Regions from separate parts of the Alteromonas sp. DYW1 genome, predicted to be linked through region 2. Evidence: predicted binding sites of a transcription regulator. Region 2 holds the regulator's gene; the other holds the start of a gene.
The links. The regulator FNR, encoded in region 2, switches genes on or off when oxygen is low (the NO sensors DNR and NnrR bind a similar motif). The targets are predictions, from matches to a motif close to TTGATCTAGATCAA.

Region 1: the regulator FNR is predicted to act here: its motif matches at 4,179-4,192, upstream of AC121Z_RS16870 (cytochrome ubiquinol oxidase subunit I).

The regions. Positions count from the first base shown of each region.
Region 1 covers NZ_CM186038.1:3,704,999-3,715,395, forward strand. The annotation lists gene AC121Z_RS16845 (DUF1302 domain-containing protein) at 1-241, shown strand, start outside; gene AC121Z_RS16850 (YgaP family membrane protein) at 257-472, shown strand; gene AC121Z_RS16855 (sigma-54 interaction domain-containing protein) at 509-1,804, opposite strand; gene AC121Z_RS16860 (NAD(P)/FAD-dependent oxidoreductase) at 2,011-3,282, shown strand; gene AC121Z_RS16865 (Tll0287-like domain-containing protein) at 3,287-3,904, shown strand; gene AC121Z_RS16870 (cytochrome ubiquinol oxidase subunit I) at 4,288-5,880, shown strand; gene cydB (cytochrome d ubiquinol oxidase subunit II) at 5,877-7,013, shown strand; gene cydX (cytochrome bd-I oxidase subunit CydX) at 7,025-7,135, shown strand; gene AC121Z_RS16885 (ABC transporter ATP-binding protein/permease) at 7,135-8,727, shown strand; gene AC121Z_RS16890 (ATP-binding cassette domain-containing protein) at 8,724-10,307, shown strand; gene AC121Z_RS16895 (MBL fold metallo-hydrolase) at 10,294-10,397, shown strand, end outside.
Region 2 covers NZ_CM186038.1:1,866,139-1,876,535, forward strand. The annotation lists gene AC121Z_RS08270 (sulfurtransferase) at 1-285, shown strand, start outside; gene cobB (Sir2 family NAD+-dependent deacetylase) at 282-995, shown strand; gene AC121Z_RS08280 (LysE family translocator) at 992-1,651, shown strand; gene AC121Z_RS08285 (DUF2189 domain-containing protein) at 1,693-2,436, shown strand; gene AC121Z_RS08290 (glucosaminidase domain-containing protein) at 2,451-3,239, shown strand; gene AC121Z_RS08295 (DUF2987 domain-containing protein) at 3,236-3,877, shown strand; gene rssA (patatin-like phospholipase RssA) at 3,881-4,780, opposite strand; gene ttcA (tRNA 2-thiocytidine(32) synthetase TtcA) at 4,795-5,706, opposite strand; gene uspE (universal stress protein UspE) at 5,809-6,738, opposite strand; gene fnr (fumarate/nitrate reduction transcriptional regulator Fnr) at 6,837-7,586, opposite strand; gene AC121Z_RS08320 (sulfite exporter TauE/SafE family protein) at 7,617-8,288, opposite strand; gene ccoS (cbb3-type cytochrome oxidase assembly protein CcoS) at 8,281-8,484, opposite strand; gene AC121Z_RS08330 (heavy metal translocating P-type ATPase) at 8,486-10,397, opposite strand, start outside.

The DNA.
Region 1 (10,397 bases), 1.8 Mb from region 2:
AGTTATTACTCAGCGCCTAACGTATCGGGCTATGCAACAAACCTTAACACTCGGGCTATTTAATTTTTATTCCACATCAGACAGTGATGGCTACGCTAAACTCACCGCCGATTACAGTCCCAGTGATAAATGGCGTGTCTCGGGTGGTCTTAACCTCTTTTATGGTGACGAGCCACACACATTTTTTAATCAATTTTCCGACGCGAGTAACGTATATCTGCGTTATCGCTATTACTATTAGCAAAAAGGAGTCGTTATGTCTGCTGAACGCGCGTTAACTGCATTTGCAGGGTTCATGGTATTACTGTCCGTGGTACTTACTGTTTGGGTACACCCTAACTTTGTTTGGTTCACGGTTTTCATTGGCGCCAATCTATTCCAGCAAAGCTTTACCGGCTTTTGTCCAGCCACGATTGTGCTGCGTAAAGTCTTTGGCTTCAAAACTGAGCAAGAGTTAGCGCTCGGTAAATAATAGTAGCTTCACAGTCACGTCCGTTTAGGGCGTGACTCAATCATATTTTAGTCCGTATTTTTGTAACTTCCGATACAGCGTTCTAGTACTCACCCCTAAAGTCTCTGCTAGTTCATTGATTGGCATATCGTGACGAGCACAGACTGAGGTTAAATAGCCGGCCTCAGCTTCCTCTAATGACATTAATGCCTGACTATCGTTGTGTGGGATTTTCGCATTGGCAGGAGCGTTAGGTATATCTTCAGGGTTGATAATATCTTCATTTGCCATTAGTGCTGAACGTTCAACTAAGTTACGCAACTCGCGGATGTTACCAGGGAATTCATAGCGACTAATTATCTGCAACGCTGCCTCACTGAATCGTTTGTGCTTTAAATCCGATACACTCAGGAAGTGGCGCGCCAACGCAGGGATATCTTGGTGGCGCTCGCGCAACGAAGGCAAATCGATGGGGAAGCCCGCAATACGGTAATAAAGATCTTGGCGAAACTCACCTTTCTCGACCAACTGCAGCAAGTTTTTATGGCTGGCACATATCAAACGAAAATCGGCTTTACGCTGCTTGGTACTGCCGACTGGCCGGTAACACTGGGTTTCCAACAGACGCAATAGTTTGACTTGCATACTCAGCGGGACATCGGCAATTTCATCAAAAAACACCGTACCGCCTTGCGCGACTTCTATAAGCCCCTTCTTGGTGTGCGTCGCGCCTGTGAAAGCGCCTTTTTCATGGCCAAACAATTCAGATTCAAACAGATTTTCATTTAATCCCGTGCATTCAATAACCACGAACGGTCGCTCAGCACGCAAGCTAGAATCATGCAAGGCTTTAGCAACGAGTTCCTTACCGGTGCCTGTTTCACCATGTAAAAGCACCGAGATTTCAGATTTCGCAGCACGATTAATCAAGGTCAGCATGCGCTTAAATGGCGCAGATGAGCCAATCATCTTGTTTGCTTCGGATTCTGCGGCAGCAAAGTTGATACGATCAAGGATCTCCAGGAAGCCGATAGTTATTCCATTTTCATCCTTTACCGGCTTCATTAGAATATCGCAGTAAGTCTTGCCTAACTCGGTATTATGAATATGCACCACACTGCTGGGCTTATTGGTTACCTTGCAGGTTTGGATCGGACAGTCTTCACCATGTTTGTCACACGGTTGTTGATGACCGTGCGAAATCTCAAAACAATGACTATTGCCCACCACGACCTCGGTTTCATAAGTATCTCGGTAAGCTTCATTCACAGCCAGAATGGTGTACTTGGTGTCGATAAATATTGCTGGTTTATCGATGGCATTAATCATGGACTGGACAATCGATGTATTCATTCGCGCTAATTTAAACTGACAATCTTGACCTAGTTGCTGTCAAATATGACACGATTCATACACACAAATCTACCGCACTACCCAACTTAAAATAAAACCCATTAATTTCATATGGTTACAATCAAACAGGATTGGCACGCCTTTTGTTTACAGGTTATTTACATTTATTCATCAGCGTTTGTTAAATAACGACTTAGGAAACAACAATGGCAAAAGTAGTGGTGTTAGGAGCTGGAACCGGTGGTATGCCGGCGGCTTATGAAACAAAGGAAATTTTAGGGAAAAATCACGAAGTGGTCGTTGTGAATGAACGCCCAGAGTTTCGTTTTGTCCCCTCCAACCCATGGGTTGCAGTTGGTTGGCGAGAGCCAGAAGCCATTACCATTCCGATAGAAAAGTACCTTAAGAAGAAAAATATTGGATTTGTCTGTGGTCGAGTTGTCGAAATTGATGCGCACAATAATGTGCTTAAAACCGATAATGGTGAAGCTGTTGATTATGACTACTTGATTATTGCTACTGGCCCTAAACTCGCCTTCGATAATATTCCCGGCGCGGGACCAGAGCACTTCACCCAATCTATTTGTACTCTGGATCATGCACAAGCATGCCACCGAGATTTTGAAAAACTAGTGGCCAATCCGGGGCCCGTCATCGTTGGGGCATTTCAAGGTGCGAGCTGTTTTGGTCCTGCTTATGAGTACGCTTTTATCCTCGACAAAGCACTGCGTGATGCAAAAATTAGGCATAAAGTTCCGATTCATTTTGTCACCAGTGAACCCTATATTGGCCATCTTGGGCTCGGCGGTGTGGGTGACTCAAAATCAGTTTTAGAATCCGAGTTACGCACACGGGATATCAAGTGGATCTGCAATGCCACAGTGGATCGGGTTGAAGATGGCCTGATGCACATTTCAGAACTCAATCGAAAGGGTGAAGTAGAGTTCAATCATGACATCGCGTTTAACCACTCCATGCTTATTCCTCCTTTTGCTGGTATTGATGCCGTCGCGAATGTTGAAGGATTATGTAACCCCAAAGGATTTGTGATCACCGATGAATTTCAGCGCAATCCAACCTACCCCAATATATTTTCTGGTGGCGTATGTGTGGCTATTCCGCCAGTTGAGCCCACGCCCGTACCAACAGGGACACCCAAAACAGGCTATATGATCGAGACCATGATGACCGCAATTGCGCACAACTTAAAATCCATCATTGTCGATAACGAAGAACCTGCAAGCAAAGGTACGTGGCATGCCATATGCCTTGCTGACATGGGTGACACAGGCGCTGCATTTGTGGCTATGCCACAAATACCCCCACGGAATATTACGTGGTTTAAGAAAGGTAAATGGGTGCATTTAGCTAAAATTGCCTTTGAAAAGTATTTTATGCGTAAAATGAAAACCGGTACCAGTGAACCTGTATATGAAAAATATGTACTTAAAGCCTTGGGTATTGAGCGTTTGGAGTAAGCCGTTGAATAGCTCAAAATACTGCACTTTCGCGACATTAATACTAGCCATCAGCGCCTACCCGCTAGTGGCTGCTGAGACGGTGGGGACTCCTATAACAAAAGCTCCCGGTTCTGCCGCACAGCAGCAAGCACTGGAACGCGCTGCCGACGAAAAAATTAATCAATTCTCCTCGGCTCTGAAGACTGCACTCATGAGTGCGGTAAAGCAAGGCGGGTTTTCAGCTGCCGTAGAGGTTTGCAATGATCAAGCGCCTGATATTGCTGCCGAACTCTCAGCCGACGGATGGAACTTGCGTCGAACGAGTTTGAAAACGCGTAATGCCGACAACCAACCCGACGACTGGGAAGCCGTAGGTTTGGCGCTATTTGCGCAGCAAATGCAAAACGGAGTGGCGTTCACACAATTACAGCGTAGCGAGTTAACACCTGACGGCTTTCGATTTATGCGAGCCATCCCAACCACCCAGCTCTGCTTAGCCTGCCACGGCAGTAACATAGAACCGAATCTAGCCGCTCAGATCAAGACCTTGTACCCAAACGATCAAGCGACTGGATTCTCAATGGGTGACATTCGTGGCGCATTCTCGTTGACCAAAACACCACCAGCAAAAGAAGATTAATCGTGTAAGCAAGCGAACATGGACTATCGCTTGCTTTGTTCCTTTGTTCCTTTGTTCCTTTGTTCCTTTGTTCCTTTGTTCCTTTGTTCCTTTGTTCCTTTGTTCCTTTGTTCCTTTGTTCCTTTGTTCCTTTGTTCCTTTGTTACCAAAAGTGTCATTATTCCAAAAATTAACCTCAACTCAATTCTCGCTGTCATAACTGACATTACTGACACAGGCTTTCGCCAAATTTGACTGTAGCTTTCCTTAATCAGCGCAAAACCAGCCCATTGAATTGATCACGATCAACTTTTTTGCTGAATTCCGCTAATTGCAGGGTTGGCACGTTGGATGCAGCTCAAGGGTGTATTTAATCAGCGCTCTGCGTTATCAGGAGAAACCATATGAACGAGACGCTAGTCGAGTTGTCGCGTTGGCAATTTGCCATGACCGCGATGTTCCACTTCATATTTGTGCCACTGACCTTGGGTCTGACTTTTATGTTGGCCATTATGGAGTCGGTTTATGTCATGACGGGCAAAGAAATCTACAAACAAATGACCAAATTCTGGGGCAAGTTGTTTGGGATAAACTTTGCGATTGGGGTTGCCACCGGTCTGACGATGGAATTTCAATTTGGAATGAATTGGTCCTACTACTCCCACTATGTTGGCGATATTTTTGGTGCACCACTCGCAATTGAAGGTTTGATGGCGTTCTTCCTTGAATCAACCTTTGTCGGACTGTTCTTTTTTGGCTGGGATAAAATGTCAAAAGTGAAGCACCTGATGACCACTTGGTTGGTTGCGCTTGGCTCAAATTTCTCGGCATTGTGGATCTTAATTGCCAATGGCTGGATGCAGTATCCAGTGGGAGCTGAGTTCAATTTCGAATCAATGCGTATGGAAATGACTAGCTTCGCTGAGGTAATGTTTAATCCTGTTGCACAAGTAAAATTTGTGCACACCGTTTCCGCGGGTTATGTCACTGCCGCAGTCTTTGTACTTGCGATATCGTCTTATTATTTATTAAAGGGTAAAGACATTGCCTTTGCGCGTCGTTCATTTGCCATTGCCGCTAGCTTTGGCTTGGCGTCCATACTGTCCGTAATTGTACTCGGCGACGAGAGTGGTTATGAACTCGGCGATGTACAGAAGGTAAAACTTGCTGCCGTCGAGGCTGAGTATGAAACCCATCCGGCACCAGCGCCATTTACGGTTTTTGGGATCCCTAATGACGAAACCGAACAAGTCGATTATGCCATCCAGATCCCTTATGCCATGGGCATTATTGCAACCCGTTCTTTAGATGAAGAAGTTACTGGCTTAAAAGATCACAAAATCGAACATAGAGAACGCATTTTATCAGGCATTCAAGCCTATGCTGTGCTTGATGTGGTGCGCAGTGGTGAAGCGACAGCCGCACAGTTAGCGCAATTTGAAGCGCATAAGGATGATCTCGGTTTTGCCATGCTACTTGAACCGTTTGCAGAGGATATTACTAACCCCAGTGAAACGGCGCTGGCGCAAGCCGTGGAGTATAGCGTTCCTGCGGTGGCACCATTGTTCTGGAGTTTCCGCATCATGGTAGCATCAGGTGTCGCCATGTTGCTGTTATTTTTGTGTGCTTTTTACTACTCAACTAAACACCAGATTACGAAACCTCGTTGGCTGCTTAAGGCCGCGGTGTGGAGTTTACCGCTCCCATGGATTGCCTCTGAAGCGGGCTGGTTTGTTGCAGAGTATGGTCGTCAGCCTTGGTCCATTGCAGAAATATTGCCCGTGCACACTGCAGTATCAAACCTCTCTGTCAGTGATGTCGTGATCACTATGGTGGCCTATTCCACCTTTTACACGCTCATGTTTATCGCCGCATTTTATTTAATGCAAAAGTATGCTCGCAAAGGCCCTTCGGCAACGTTTGCAGAACAAGAACAGCTACTTGCACAACTTTCTGTCGGCACTGTGGATGCCGAACCTAAAGGAGCTCACTCATGATTGACTATGAAATGTTACGCCTCATTTGGTGGGTACTGGTTGGCGTATTGCTGATTGGCTTTGCGGTAACCGACGGGTTTGACTTAGGCGTAGGCGCACTGCTGACCTTGGTGGGAAAAACGGATGAAGATCGGCGGGTGATGATCAACACTATCGGTCCACATTGGGATGGTAACCAAGTTTGGTTTATCACCGCTGGTGGCGCCATATTTGCGGCTTGGCCATTAATTTATGCAACCGCTTTTTCGGGCTTCTATCTGGCCTTGGCACTCACCTTAATCGCGCTATGGATGCGTCCATTAGGGTTTGATTATCGCAGTAAACTACCGCATAAAAAGTGGCGTTTAATGTGGGACTGGGCACTGTTTGCTGGGGGTATCATACCAGCTCTTATTTTCGGTGTTGCCTTTGGTAACTTATTACTCGGAGTACCCTTTGAGCTCGACGATACCTTAAAGGCGACGTATACCGGCAGCTTTTTTGGTCTCTTGACACCATTCGCCTTACTCACTGGCTTGGTTTCTGTGTTTATGCTGCTCAACCATGGGGCTACTTGGTTACAGCTAAAAACAGACTCACACCTGTATGACCGCGCGCGCAAAGTTTCTGTCGTGCTGTCAGTCGCTACCGCAGGCTTGTTTATTCTTGCTGGATTGATTCTAAACTTTGCTGTAGACGGCTACGTGATAACCTCTACAGTCGATCCACTCGCCACCAGCAATCCGTTGACAAAAACGGTAGAAATCGTCAGTGGCGCTTGGTTAAGCAACTATGCGACTTATCCTTGGATGCTAAGCGCCCCAATCATCGGTATTGGTGCTGCCATTGTTTGTGCAAACGCGTCATATTCGGGTAAGAGTGGCCTCGCATTTACTGCTAGTGCGCTCACCATAACCGGCATTATCCTCACCGCCGGCTTTTCGATGTTCCCATTTTTGATGCCCAGCAGCACTATGCCAGCAGCAAGTTTAACGGTTTGGGATGCGACGTCATCACTGTTGACTCTTAATACCATGTTTATTGTAGCTTGTATCTTTGTACCCATTGTCCTTGCCTACACCATCTATGGTTTCTGGGTGATGCGTGGACGTATAAAACAGGCTGACCTCAATCAATCACACACAATTTATTAAGGAGAATTATTATGTGGTATTTCACCTGGATACTAGGCGTATTATTGGCCTGCTCGTTCGGCATCATAAACGCCATGTGGTTAGAATCCACCGAAGATATGGATAGAACGGACGAAGCGTAATGACAGCGACAAACTCCGCCATATCAGACTGGTTAAGCACTGAAGCTAAACCCTTACGTCGCAAGCAACTTGTAGTATTGGCTATACGCCTTGTGCAACTGCTCGCGCAAATTATGAGTTTCAGTGTTTTTGCCAGTCTTATGGCAGAGGTTATTGTGTTTGAGCGCAGCATCACGGGGCAGCAGGTGCTTCCCTTGATAATTAGCGGTACAACCTGGGCACTAACATCTTACGCTGCTGATAGGTTTGCTTTTGCTCTACAATGGCAAAGCATTCAAAGTATGGAGAAACGTCTCAACCGAGCGCTATTACAGCAACAAACAGCGCTCACACGTCGGTTCAGCGCAACATTTTGGCAGCAACTGGTAATGACTAACATTCCTGATGTCGCTGAATACTTTACGCAATATTGTATTCAAAAATGGCTTGCCGCAATTGCTCCTGTACTTGTCATTCTGATTTTAATACCCGTCAACTATGTGGTTGCTTTGACCTTGTTAATGACGTTTCCAATTATCCCATTGTTCATGATTTTAGTTGGCAAACACGCGGCGCAACTGCATCGCCGACACTTTATCGCACTTGAACGTTTAGGCGACCTTTTTAGCGACCGTCTTAAAGCGCTTCCACTATTGACCGCGACCAATCAGCATGCAACACAGCAAGCTCGACTCGCCGACGCAAGCGATATCGTCAACCGCAAAACCATGCAGGTCGTCAGAGTGGCTTTTTTATCCAACACCGTACTGGATTTCTTCGCTACGATTGCGATCGCATTAATCGCTGTGTTTATCGGTTTTAGCCTGCTAGGAGAAATCAGCATTGGTCCAGAAATAAACTTTTCGCAGGGCCTTTTCATGTTACTCGTAGCGCCGTTACTTTTTTCAGAATTAAAGGCCTTAGGTCGCTATTATCACCAGAAAGCAAAAGCCGAAGCCGGCGCAGAACGGCTACATCAAGTCCTTGGTGATACTCAAGAGTCCTATTTCGTGACCCGCTTCGAGGGTGTCACTTGGCTCAACTATCAAGTCGCCAAGCCTCGCTTACACGCAAACAAAATCACGCTCAGTAAGGGTGATTGGATCTTACTCAGTGGTGACTCTGGTAGCGGTAAAACAGCATTAATGGAGGCACTCATGAGTTTTCGTCAAGCTTCTCACGCCTTTCCGGTTCGACCATTCATGCTCGGACAGCAAGCAACCATTCTTGATGCATCCTTGGCGCACAACTTATGTTTAGGCAAGGACAGCATTTCGACTGCACAAATGCTTAATGCTTTGAGCGCAGTTCAGTTAGATAACTGGTTCGCGCGTCTCCCGCAAGGGTTAGATACCGAGCTTGGTGATCACCCGCCATTATCCGGTGGCGAAGCGCACCGTCTAGCATTGGCCCGCGTATTGTTGCATGAGCCAGACATAGTATTACTGGATGAGCCCACAGCTCATCTTACCCATGAACAACACCTTGCACTTGCACAACTGCTCCGCCAGAAGCTGCATGATAAGACTGTTATTTGGGCTTCACACAAACCAATTCCAACGTCATGGTTCAGTCAACATTGGCAAATTGCAGACGGCGAGATCCACTCATGATATGCGAGCGTCAACGTCCAACCCAGGCCTCGTTAGTTGGCAGTTTGCTGCTAGCTATATTGCATTATAGCGCTGGTATAGCCATTTTATTGCTGGCTTCATGGTTTATCGCAGCCTGTGCTATTGCTGGGGTAAATTTTAATTATGTATTACCTGCCGTCGTCATTCGTGCACTTGCGCTGCTGCGTATCGGCAGTGGCTACTTTAGTCTACTCGTTGGCCATCATGACTTGCTGCTCCGCCTCGCCAACCTCCGAGACAGGCTATTTGCTGCGCTAGAAGGTCAAACAGAGGTTATACGCAGCGAAGCTCTCGACGCTATGAATCACAACAGCGAGCGCGTTGCTGCCGTATGGATGGCTTTCGTTGCACAAAATAGTGGAATTCTGTTTTCGCTAACACTACTGAATGTTATCAGTCTATTTTACATACCAGCATTATCACTCATTGTGCTGTATTTCAGTGTTAGCTTTTTTATCCTGTATGCCTTACTGCTCGTCAGCTTGTTGGGCACTGCAGCGAAAATTGTCGCCTTACAACGGGACCAACAGCTTAATATTCATCAGCACATTGAATCAGCGAGCCTATGGCATATGCAAGCTGCAGGGCAGGTGAATATGCCATCGCTAAATCCCGTAAGGCACGCGCTCAATCTGCAACACAGACGTATCAAACTCATGTCGCTTATATTGCTGCTACTGAGTATCACTTCAATTAGTGTGCTGTTCACTCACTACAGCCACACTATGCTAGGCAATGCCATGTTTATTATTGTTCCAATGGTATTACTCGGCGTTAATGACTGGCTCACTCCCAGTTTGCCCAGTCAGCAAACCCTATTGGAATATGTTCAGGCCAAACGCTCACTCAATGCACAATTAACCAATCATCAGCGCGTTCCGCGACTTGATAATCCTGTTCACGCAATTGACTTAACGCATTTTAAAGCCAGTAAAACGCAAATGCCGACAGTATCGACTTACTTTGCCCCATGCAGCTTAAATGTGATAGTGGGCAGCTCCGGTACAGGCAAATCTAGACTCCTTCAAGCTATCGCAGGGCTCATTCCATCAACCGGCACGCGATCGTTGTGTTCTGCTACAGAATCAGGGCAACAAGAGAGCCTGCCGCAGGGGGTATTAAACAACATATTGTATGTAGAGCAATTTCCTTATTGTCTATCTGACACACTGCTTGCCAATCTGCAGATAGCTAATCAGCAGGCAAGTCAAACGCAAGTAAAACAAGCGTTGCGCAATGTAGGATTGGCCTATCTTGACGATTGTAATGAATGGCTAGGCGATGCAGGTAGAACACTATCCGGCGGCGAGAAAAAGCGGCTCGGAATAGCCCGAGCACTGCTAAGCGACGCTGCTGTCATTTTAATCGACGAACCTTTCGAGGGCTTGGATGCAAAGAATACATCACGAATTGCCGAGCAAATCAGCTTGCTCGCTCAAACCAAAACGGTTGTGCTCAGCACCCACATTGTTCCATCCGAGCTGGTAGTCGATTCACTCGTCTCACTGGATACATTATCAAGTGTCCAGCAGCAAGTTGAACATTATGACGGCGCTTAGTGTTAAACCTTTTATCAATCCGCAGACACGCACTGTCAGCTACATCATTAGTGACAACGCATCAAAATTCGCCGCAGCGATCGACCCAAC
Region 2 (10,397 bases):
CAAGGCCTTCGGCAAGGGCACATCCCAGGTTCGATAAATATTCCTTTTACAGAAACTCAGCAACAGGGAGTCTTACTGGATAATGCTCGATTGCACGAGAGGTTTAGTCAAGCTGGCCTGCGATCCGAGCGCTCCATTATTTTCAGTTGTGGCTCTGGTGTCACGGCGTGTTGTCTAGCGTTTGCAGCTACAGCCGTAGGTTTTAAACGATTATCAGTTTATGATGGCTCCTGGACAGAGTGGGGAGGACGTAACGATTTGCCTTATGAGACGGGATCAATATGACAGAAAACGTTGTGGTCCTGACCGGTGCAGGAATTTCCGCTGAGTCTGGACTGCGTACCTTCAGAGACAATGATGGGCTTTGGGAATATCATCGCTTAGAAGATGTAGCAACACCTGAGGCATTTATACGTGACCCAGACTTGGTGTACCGCTTCTATAATCAACGAAGACAACAGTTAGCCGATCCTTCAATTAAACCCAATGCAGCACATCTGGCGCTTGCGCACTTGGAACAAAAACTCGGAGAGAGCTTTACACTGATCACCCAAAACGTGGATAACTTGCACGAACGAGCGGGGTCACAACGTGTGCTTCATATGCATGGTGAACTAAGGTCTGCGCGATGTTGTGCCAGCGGTAAGCAGTTTTTTATTGATCAAGATATCACTGCAGACTCACGATGTAATTGTTGTAATCCACCTGCTTCTTTACGCCCTGATATTGTCTGGTTTGGTGAGATCCCCATGCATATGCCACAAATTGAAAAGGCTATCAGTCAGGCTGATTGGTTTATTAGTATCGGCACTTCCGGCCATGTTTATCCAGCAGCAGGATTTGTCGAAATGGCTAAATACGCAGGTGCAAAGACGGTTGAATTAAACTTGGAAGCTGGTCAAAATAATCATTGGTTTGATAGTCAAATTCATGGCCCAGCCTCAATCATAGTTCCGCAATTTTTTGATGAAGTATTCATGAGTAAGTCATCTTGAGTAATCTCTTACAATCTTATTGGCTAGAATTTATCACTATTGCTTCTGTGCATTTGATTGCAGTAGCTAGTCCTGGGCCAGACTTTGCCATTGTAGTAAAAAATAGCGTCCGTTATGGCCGTACAGCGGCTTATGCGACTAGTGTCGGTATAGGCCTTGGTATATTAATTCATGTTGCTTATTCTCTTTTAGGGCTAAGTCTGTTGATCAAAACAACGCCCTGGCTTTATCAGGTTTTTAGTTATGCGGCAGCCGCGTATTTGCTCTGGTTAGCGTGGGGAGCGATCCGCGCGAAGGCGCAACCTGCTAAGCCAGTTGTCGATGGACTATCCGGTAATGCGCATAGTAATACGATTAGCTGGCTAGGTGCGTTTTGGCAAGGTTTTTTGACCAACGGCCTTAACCCCAAGGCGACTTTATTTTTTATGTCATTATTCACTGTCGTTATCAGTTCACAAACCCCAATGAGCGTCAAACTTGGTTATGGAATTTATCTCAGTATCGCAACGGGAGCCTGGTTTGTACTGCTCTCTTACTTGTTAGGAACCAGCCGAGTGTTGGCTTTTATCGGCAATAAGGGCTATTGGTTAGATCGCGCAATGGGAATTTTATTGATTATCTTGGCATCTAATTTATTGCTGTTCCAACCAATATGATATTCTATCGGGCATAACAGCTATAGCTAATAGATTTATTGATGCAATCGGAAAAACCGCAAAAAAGTAACCTTACTCCTCGTGTTCAAAGAGCACTCGCAGGCGAATTATCAATCGACGCTTTGGCTATTTTTAAACAAGCGAATGAGCTAACAAAAACTAATTTCAGTACCTTTGCACTCGCTGGATTAATTGTCGTGAGTATTATATTCGGGGCTGTTTTTCTATTGCTTGGGTTGTTAGATGTGCCATTGGAAAACTTTATGGCAATGTCCCAAACCCAATCGGCCATTGTCGATATTGTTTTAGTGTTAATTATTTCGCCTTTGATGGCGGGTTTGATGATGATGGGTATCAGTGCAGCCCGGCACAAGCGAGTAGAGACCAGTGATCTTTTTAATTGGCTATCCATAACAATCGTATTAGCGTTAGGATCGCTAATAGCATCAATTTTGGTACAAATAGGTATGGTGTTGTTCGTATTACCCGGCATATATCTTGGTATCGTAACGACCTTTACGTTGCCTTTGATCGCCGATAAAAGTTTAACCGCGATCAGTGCGATCATCCTGTCAGTACGCGTTGCCAGTAAATATATTATTCAAATGACGATTTTTTTTGTTATTTCTATCGCGTTATTTGTATTTGCGGCGTTTACGTTTGGTATTGCACTTGTCTGGGTTTTTCCGCTGTATTTTAACGCGAAGGGGATACTTTACGATGCCTTATTTGGTGATGAACAAGAAGAGGCGTCAATTTCTTCTACAACAACATTTAATGCATAGCTCCTGAGGCTCCTATGAATATAAAACAATTGCTATGGTGGTTATTTGTCGCTGGGGTAGTTGGGTTTGCATTTCTTTATCCATTGATTAAAAAGCCGGAGCCGTTAGTACCAGAGCCCCCAGTTACGCCGCGAGAAAGCGCTGTGCCAATGCCCGATTTTTCTCAATATGATCAAATAAGTGATAAAAAGTCTGCATTTTTCGCGTATTTACTACCCGAAGTAGAACGTCAAAACGAATATATCATCGGTTTACGTTTAAAAATTAAAGCCATGTCTGACGAATTTGCGCAAAGTGGGCAGCTATCGCCGGCCGATATTTCCCGTCTGCACTGGTTAGCAAAAGAATATAAAATCGACAGCAAACTGAGCATAGCTGAGCAACTGTCCCTATTGCTGCGCCGGGTTGATGTGATACCCGCTGACCTTGTTTTGGTGCAAGCCGCGAATGAGAGTGCATGGGGCACTTCCAGGTTTGCGCGCCAAGGATATAATTTCTTTGGTTTGTGGTGTTTTAGACCAAACTGTGGCTTTGTTCCCCGGCAACGCAATGACGGAGCAATTCACGAAGTAGCCAAGTTTCGCAACATTGCCCATGCGACATATACCTACATGCGTAATTTGAATCGGCATGATGCCTATAAGGCACTGCGCGATATTCGTTATCGTCTGCGGCAAAATCAACGCCCGCTAACGGGCGAAGCATTAAGTGAAGGGCTAATGCAGTACTCAGAGCGCGGCGAAGATTACATTGAAGAGTTACAACAAATGATTAGAGTGAATAGGGAATACTTATCCTTATGAAGTATACAGGACTGAGCCTACTAATTAGCACTGCACTGATTTGTCAGTCGGCAATTGCTGAGACAATAGAAGTCGATTATAAGGGCTTTTATAGCCACGTTAAAAAGCTTAGCGGTGAAGACACCCAGGCACTGCAATTTGCGTTCGGGTTTCAGCATGTAACCGAGGGTAGGTTGTGTAACTTATCCTCGGCTGCGATTGTCACGCAAAAGCAAACCATTCCCTTATCCATTACGTCGGAAAACCGCTTTACGGTGCCCTCAGAAAGAGCACTGAATATGGCCGGGGCTAAGTTAGAAATTGAGACTTCTGACAAAGCTAATCAGTGCGATATGTCAGTACAATTAGAAACAAAGCCCGAATACTTGAAATACTACTACAGCAACGAGGATCTACAATTTATCTACGACCAGTACGCTGCCTTTTTTAATGAAATGGGGAGTTTTCTTTCGTTTATGATGCCCCAAGTGGATGGCCTAACCTTTCATTTCGCCGACCAAGAACTGGATCGTCAATTAAAGGACGCCCCTGCGATCGTCAATGGTATGTTGCAGATACCAGGCAGTTGGTTAGCTGAACGTGAAGCCCTGGCGTTACCAATCAAACCGGTAAGAATTACTGCCCGTACCCATCGCTAATAATCAGTTATTCATGTTCAACTGATAACGAATTTGCTGTGCCAGGCGCTGTACGCTCTCTTCGCCGCGTTTAGCCAACTCAGAAGCTCGGTGAAACTCTAGCAACCCCACATCGCGCAATTGCGGTTCAATAAGTATATCGGGTGGGTCGCCGGCAAGGCGGGAACGTGTCACGCGTGCCTGCAATATTTCTAACGAGCTACTCATGACGCCCATGATCCCCGGCATGGATTTTTTCTCTTCTTTGGGGCCAGGAGAAAACCATTGACGCAGTAAAGACGGTTTGGAATTTAGAAATTCATCAGTTTTACGTTGAATCTTCTCATGTTCAATACTGTTTTGCTCTAAAACCTGAGGGCGGAAATCGGCACTAAGATTAGCTGCAATTACGAAATCGGCACCCAACTGGCGGCATAAATTAACGGGTACCGGATTCACTACCGCGCCATCAACTAAATATCGCTCGCCATGTTCAACGGGGGCAAATAATCCAGGGATGGCACACGACGCGCGGATGCTATCACCAATTTCTCCTGAGTTAAAAACCACCTCTCGACCACTGTATAGATCGGTAGCAACTGCAGCAAAAGGCTTCTTCATCAACTCAAAAGATTCGGCGCATAAATCATCGGCGAGTTTATCAAATACTTTCTGGCCCGATGCAATTCCGCCGCGACGGATGCCAACGCCTAATAACGCAAAGACCTGCCATTCAGTCAGTGAGTCGGCCCATTCTTCAAGTTCCAGTAATTTACCACTTGCATAGGCCGCGCCTACGTATGCGCCGATTGAGCAACCGGCGACGATATCAATATTGATACCCATTTTTTCTAACGCTTTGATAATCCCTATGTGGGTCCATCCGCGAGCCGCGCCAGCGCCAAGAGCTAGGCCAATTTTCATAGATAACGTCCTTTCTAACTTAATGAAATTATTTGCGGTTGCGCGTTGTCATCAGTGGACGTATCAATGTAGTTGGGTTGATCGAAACCAGTATCTCCATCGATGACAGGTTCGTTTGTTGTCGATACGCTCTTGAAATCAAACAGTTGACCATCGGCTAAATGCGACGGTACAACATTTTGCATGGCTCTAAACATTGACTCAATGCGTCCAGGAAAGCGGCGATTCCAATCTTGTAGCATAAGCTTTATATTTTTGCGTTGCAGGTTTTCCTGCGAGCCGCAAAGGTTGCACGGAATGATCGGGAATTTGACCGCGTCACTATAACGTTGAATATCTTTCTCAGCGCAATAGGCCAGTGGGCGAATAACAATATGTTCACCATTGTCACTGACTAATTTAGGCGGCATTGCTTTTAACTTGCCACCGTGAAACATGTTGAGAAATAGGGTTTCGAGCATATCATCACGGTGATGCCCCAATGCTATTTTGGTTGCGCCAATCTCTTTTGCCGTCCGATATAAAATGCCGCGTCTTAACCGAGAGCACAATGAACACGTCGTTTTTCCTGCAGGGATTTTATCGGTTACGATACTGTATGTATCTTCTTCAACGATCTGAAAGTTAACGCCCAGTTCGCTGAGATAATTTGGCAGAACATGCTCTGGGAAGCCGGGTTGCTTTTGATCAAGATTAATCGCGGTAACAGAAAAGTCGATAGGCGCAATACCACGTAAAAAAAGCAATATATCCAATAAGGTATAGCTATCTTTGCCGCCTGAAAGGCAGACCATTACGTGATCACCATCCTCAATCATATTGAAATCAGCAATTGCCTTACCAACATTCCGGCGCAGGCGCTTCTGCAGCTTATTAAGATTGTACTGATGCTTACTATCAGCTTTACTGATGACACTTGAACTCATGGCTAGCTTATATTGGTTACGACAAAGCGTTATTGTAATCGTTATAGATACAGTAAAAAACCACGAACCCTAGTTTTTAGCACTTTATTTTCGGTGCCTGACTTAACCATGAACAGGGCTATGAAATCCCGCAGGCTTAATCGCCAAAACATCACAATTGAGACGATCAATGACTTGTTCAGCGGTATTTCCTATCAGGGCTGCAGATAACCCCGCGCGCCCAACGGTGCCGATAACGACTAATTCAGCATCCAGAGAGTTAGCTTGTTTTGGGACTGCAACTTCTGGTAGGCCCTGAATAACATGACATTGAACTAAAGGCACGGCGTTCGCTGTGGCGAACTTATGCATCTCGTTTTGATGATGGCGCTTTACGTTTTCGTTATAGCCGTGAGGATCGAATTCAGGCATCTCAATGGCCAAATTCACAATCGTACCTGGAAACGCATTTACAAGGTGCAGTGTTGCATCTAATGTGTCGGCGCAGGCTTTTGCACATTCAACCACATGTTGATTTAGTTCTGCATGCACTTCATCTTCAGTACCGACATTTATACTGGCCAAAATATTACCGTTGGCGGGCCATGCGTGCTGCTTTACCATAAGCACTGGCGTAGGGCACTTACGCAAAAGGTGCCAATCTGTAGGCGTGAATATCAAAGAGGCAAAGTCATCATGGCTGGAAGCAGCTTTAATTAATAAATCCGCATCAACCGCTAAAACGGTGCGGATAGCTGACTCATAGAGCGATTTGTCCCATACCACCTTAGCGTGCGCCGATACATCACTCGGAACATACTCCGCAATTAGCGACTGCAGCCATTCATTGCGATCTGCCAAGACAGCCTTGCGCATGGCATCACGCTCATCCAATGACAACATTGTTGTCAATTCGTAAGACAGGTCATAAATGCAAAGAAATACGGTTATTTCAGCGCCAGTTTTGGCAGCAAGTTCAACGGCTCTCGCGAGTGCGATTTGCTTTTCGAGATCAGGATCGATAACGACGAATAAATGTTGATAGTGTTGCATTGCGTATTCCCATGGTTACTTTAGTCCAAGTGTAACGGGTCAATGAGAATACGCTAGTGTCCCCTGTTGAGTTAGATCAAAGGAACCATATTCAGGCGTTAATTTTCGATTGTACAGGTCGGAATTTCGGTTGTATGGAGCTTTTCTGCCATCCTGTCAAAATCCAAAATTGTAATCAATTTACCGTCAACAGCGATGATCCCATCTTTTTGAAATCGAGTTAACAAGCGACTGATAGTTTCTACAGTTAGGCCCAAATAATTTCCGATTTCGTTGCGCGTCATCGTGAGATTAAATTGCTTAGGTGAAAACCCTCGCTCTTCAAAGCGTTTCGATAAATGCGCAATGAAGTGCATCAAGCGTTCTTCCGCCGTGCGTTTATTCAATAACATCATTTGATCATGATCGTGTTTAATCTCAGCACTCATAAAACTCATGATCTGCTTGCGGAGCTTAGGAAACTTAGCAGACATTTCGTCTAATGTTTCGTAGGGAAGCTCGCACACCATGGCAGTTTCTAATGCTTGGCAGTAACTCGAATGGCGACTATCACGCAATGCATCAAAACCTATAATATCGCCCGGAAAGTGGAAGCCAATGACTTGTTCTTCACCGTCTGCATCACTAATAAACGATTTAAAGGAACCCGAACGAACCGCGTAAAGGGATTGAAATTTATCGCCTGCTTGGATCAACTTATCGTTTTTGTGAAGGGGTTTTTTACGTTCGATAATTTCATCGAGCGAACCCATTTCTTCTTCATTTAGCGACACTGGTAAACACAAATGACTAAAGCTGCAGGTTTGGCAGTGTATAGAAAGGTCTCCACGACCGAGTTTATTGTGCATGAATGCACCTTTGCATTGCTGAAATTACTCTCACGTTATAAGCGTTACACCCTGAAAAATCAAGTACAACCCATAGCCTATTAGTGTGATTGCAATGAATGTTCGAGCTTGTTGACTTCGCGCTAACTGTGTTAACCGCGCCCCTCCAAGGCTCACGGCCAGCATAAGAGGCAATGTACCTAATCCAAAGAACAACATAACTAACGAACCTGTCACAGGATCACCAGCAGCCATACTCCAACTTAGCGTCGAATACACCAACCCACACGGTAACCAACCCCAAACACCACCATACAGGAATGCGTGTAGAGGGTGCTTGAATGGAATTAATGACTTAGCGACGGGCTGTATTCGCCGCCAAAGCTTACCGCCTTGACGTTCGAAGTAGTGCAGTACGCTAAACCAATTCGCTATATGGCCCCCCAGTAATAACAACATAATGCCACTTAATATTGTCAGTACTGAGACTCCATTGAAGAAACTTGAATGGCTGACGATGGTCCCTAGCAGGCCGGCGCAAAAACCTGCTAGGGCATAACTTGTAATGCGGCCGAGGTGGTAAGCACTAGCGTAAATCCACGGTTTACCTTGAGCCGGAACTGCTGACTGTAGGGCAACCGTTATACCACCGCACATACCTACACAATGCACACCGCCTGCAATGCCAATAAGCCATGCAGCAAGCAAACTTATTTCAGTCACGACGATTGTCTAATTCCTGTTGGCGGGCTTTAGCCAATGATTTTTCTTCAGGGGGTAAATCATCATCAAACAAAATGCTATAGCCTTGCCGATCGAGATCATCGAACTGATTACTTTTTACCGCCCAAAAAAATACCGCAATGGCAATCGCAACAATGATAATTGCGATAGGGATTAGGACATAAATGATACTCATCTTAACCTGCTTTATACCGAAGTAAGCGCGTAGAGTTTACTACTACGATTATTGAACTCAAGGACATACCCAAGGCCGCCATCCAGGGAGCTAACACTCCTGATACCGCAAACGGCAAAATCAAAAAATTATATCCCAATGACCACGCCATGTTTTGTTTAATGGTTACTTGCGTTTGTTTGGCGACATCAATCAGCGCTGGAATAACGGTAATACTTTCATTAAGCAGTACCACGTCAGCAGAACTTTTCGCGAGATCAGAGGCATTCCCAACCGCAACGGAAATATCCGCTTTTGCTAGCACTGGTGCATCATTAACTCCGTCGCCAACCATCATCACTGAATGTCCTTGTGCTTGATAGTTTTCAACGAATGTAAGCTTTTGTTGTGGTGACTGTTGAGCAAAAAAATCGGTGATATCAAGCTTGTTTGCGACTAATTTAACATTCGCCTGCGTATCACCACTGAGTAATACTTTGCCAAATGGAATACGTTTTAATGTAGCGTCAACATTGTCCTTTAACGTATCGTTTAGCCAAAAAATTGCAATCAGACCATCATCAGATGCTAACCAGACATTCGCTTTCTCGCTATCAGTGATCGAATGAACGTCATTTTGAGTTGGCAAATTATCAGTGACAAAGGCTTTGCTGCCTATCCGATAATTGTAACCGTTGATCGTACCTATGATCCCTTGACCAATCGTAATTGAGATATCACTAGCCGGCAGCGTTGCTACGTCGGCAAAAGCTTGGGCAATTGGATGTTCAGAACGAGCTTCTAATGAAGCCGCAATTATTAGCGGATCAGGACCAGCATAAGCGGGTGCTATCCAATGCTTATGCAAAGAAAACTTACCTTCAGTGAGGGTGCCGGTTTTATCTAAAATAATGGTATCCAATGTATTTATTTGTTCTAGTGCATCAGCGCGTTTAAGTACTACTCCGGCTTTGTTTAAACGCGCCATTGCGCAAGTTAGTGCGGAGGGTGTTGCCAATCCTAAAGCACAGGGACAGGTCGCCACCAACACAGCAATCGTAATCCAGAACGCATTGTCGCTGCCCATCCATGTCCAGAAGCCAAACGTAAGCGCTGATATGATCAGTACTGCGCTTACAAAATAGCGCGAGAAACGATCGGCAATATGCGCAATGCGCGGTTTCGTGGCCAATGCAGCTTCTTGCATAAGAACAATTTGGTTAACTAAAGCATCTTTTAGTTTGCTGGTTACGCGAATGCTAAGACTGCCACTTTGATTCACTGTTCCGCCATAAACATGTGTCCCTTTTACTTTGTGAGCAGGTTCAAACTCACCGTTAAGCATCGATTCATTAACTTGACTTTCGCCGTCTATAACGGTGCCGTCAACGGGAATAACTTCGCCGGGTTTTACTAATACAATTTGCCCAGGAACAAGTAACTTAGCTAACACCGATTGCTGTTCACCGTCGGTAAGAACCGTTGCAGAAACCGGCATATACTGCAGCATGTTGGCAGAGATAAGTGCAGCCTTATGTCGGGCTCGATGCTCAAGAAAGCGACTGAGTAGAAGAAAGAAAACAAACATGCAGATCGACTCAAAGTACACGTCACCGACTTCTAAAATCGTGGCTTTGATACCAGCAATGTAAGTACCGAAAATTGCTAGTGTAACGGGAACATCCATATTTACGCTGCGCATAGCGACTGCCTTGGCGGCACTTATATAGAATATACTGCCGGAATACAGCACAACCGGCGTGGTTAAAACTAAACTGACCCAATAAAAGTACTGTCGGGTTTCGTGATCGATGTTGCCAAATAGATCAAAGTAAAGACCAGTCATGAGCATCATCACCTGCATAGTCATGATCCCAGCCAGTCCAACTTTTTTTAACAGTGATTTCTGTTCAGCGCGAAACAAAGCCTCGTGC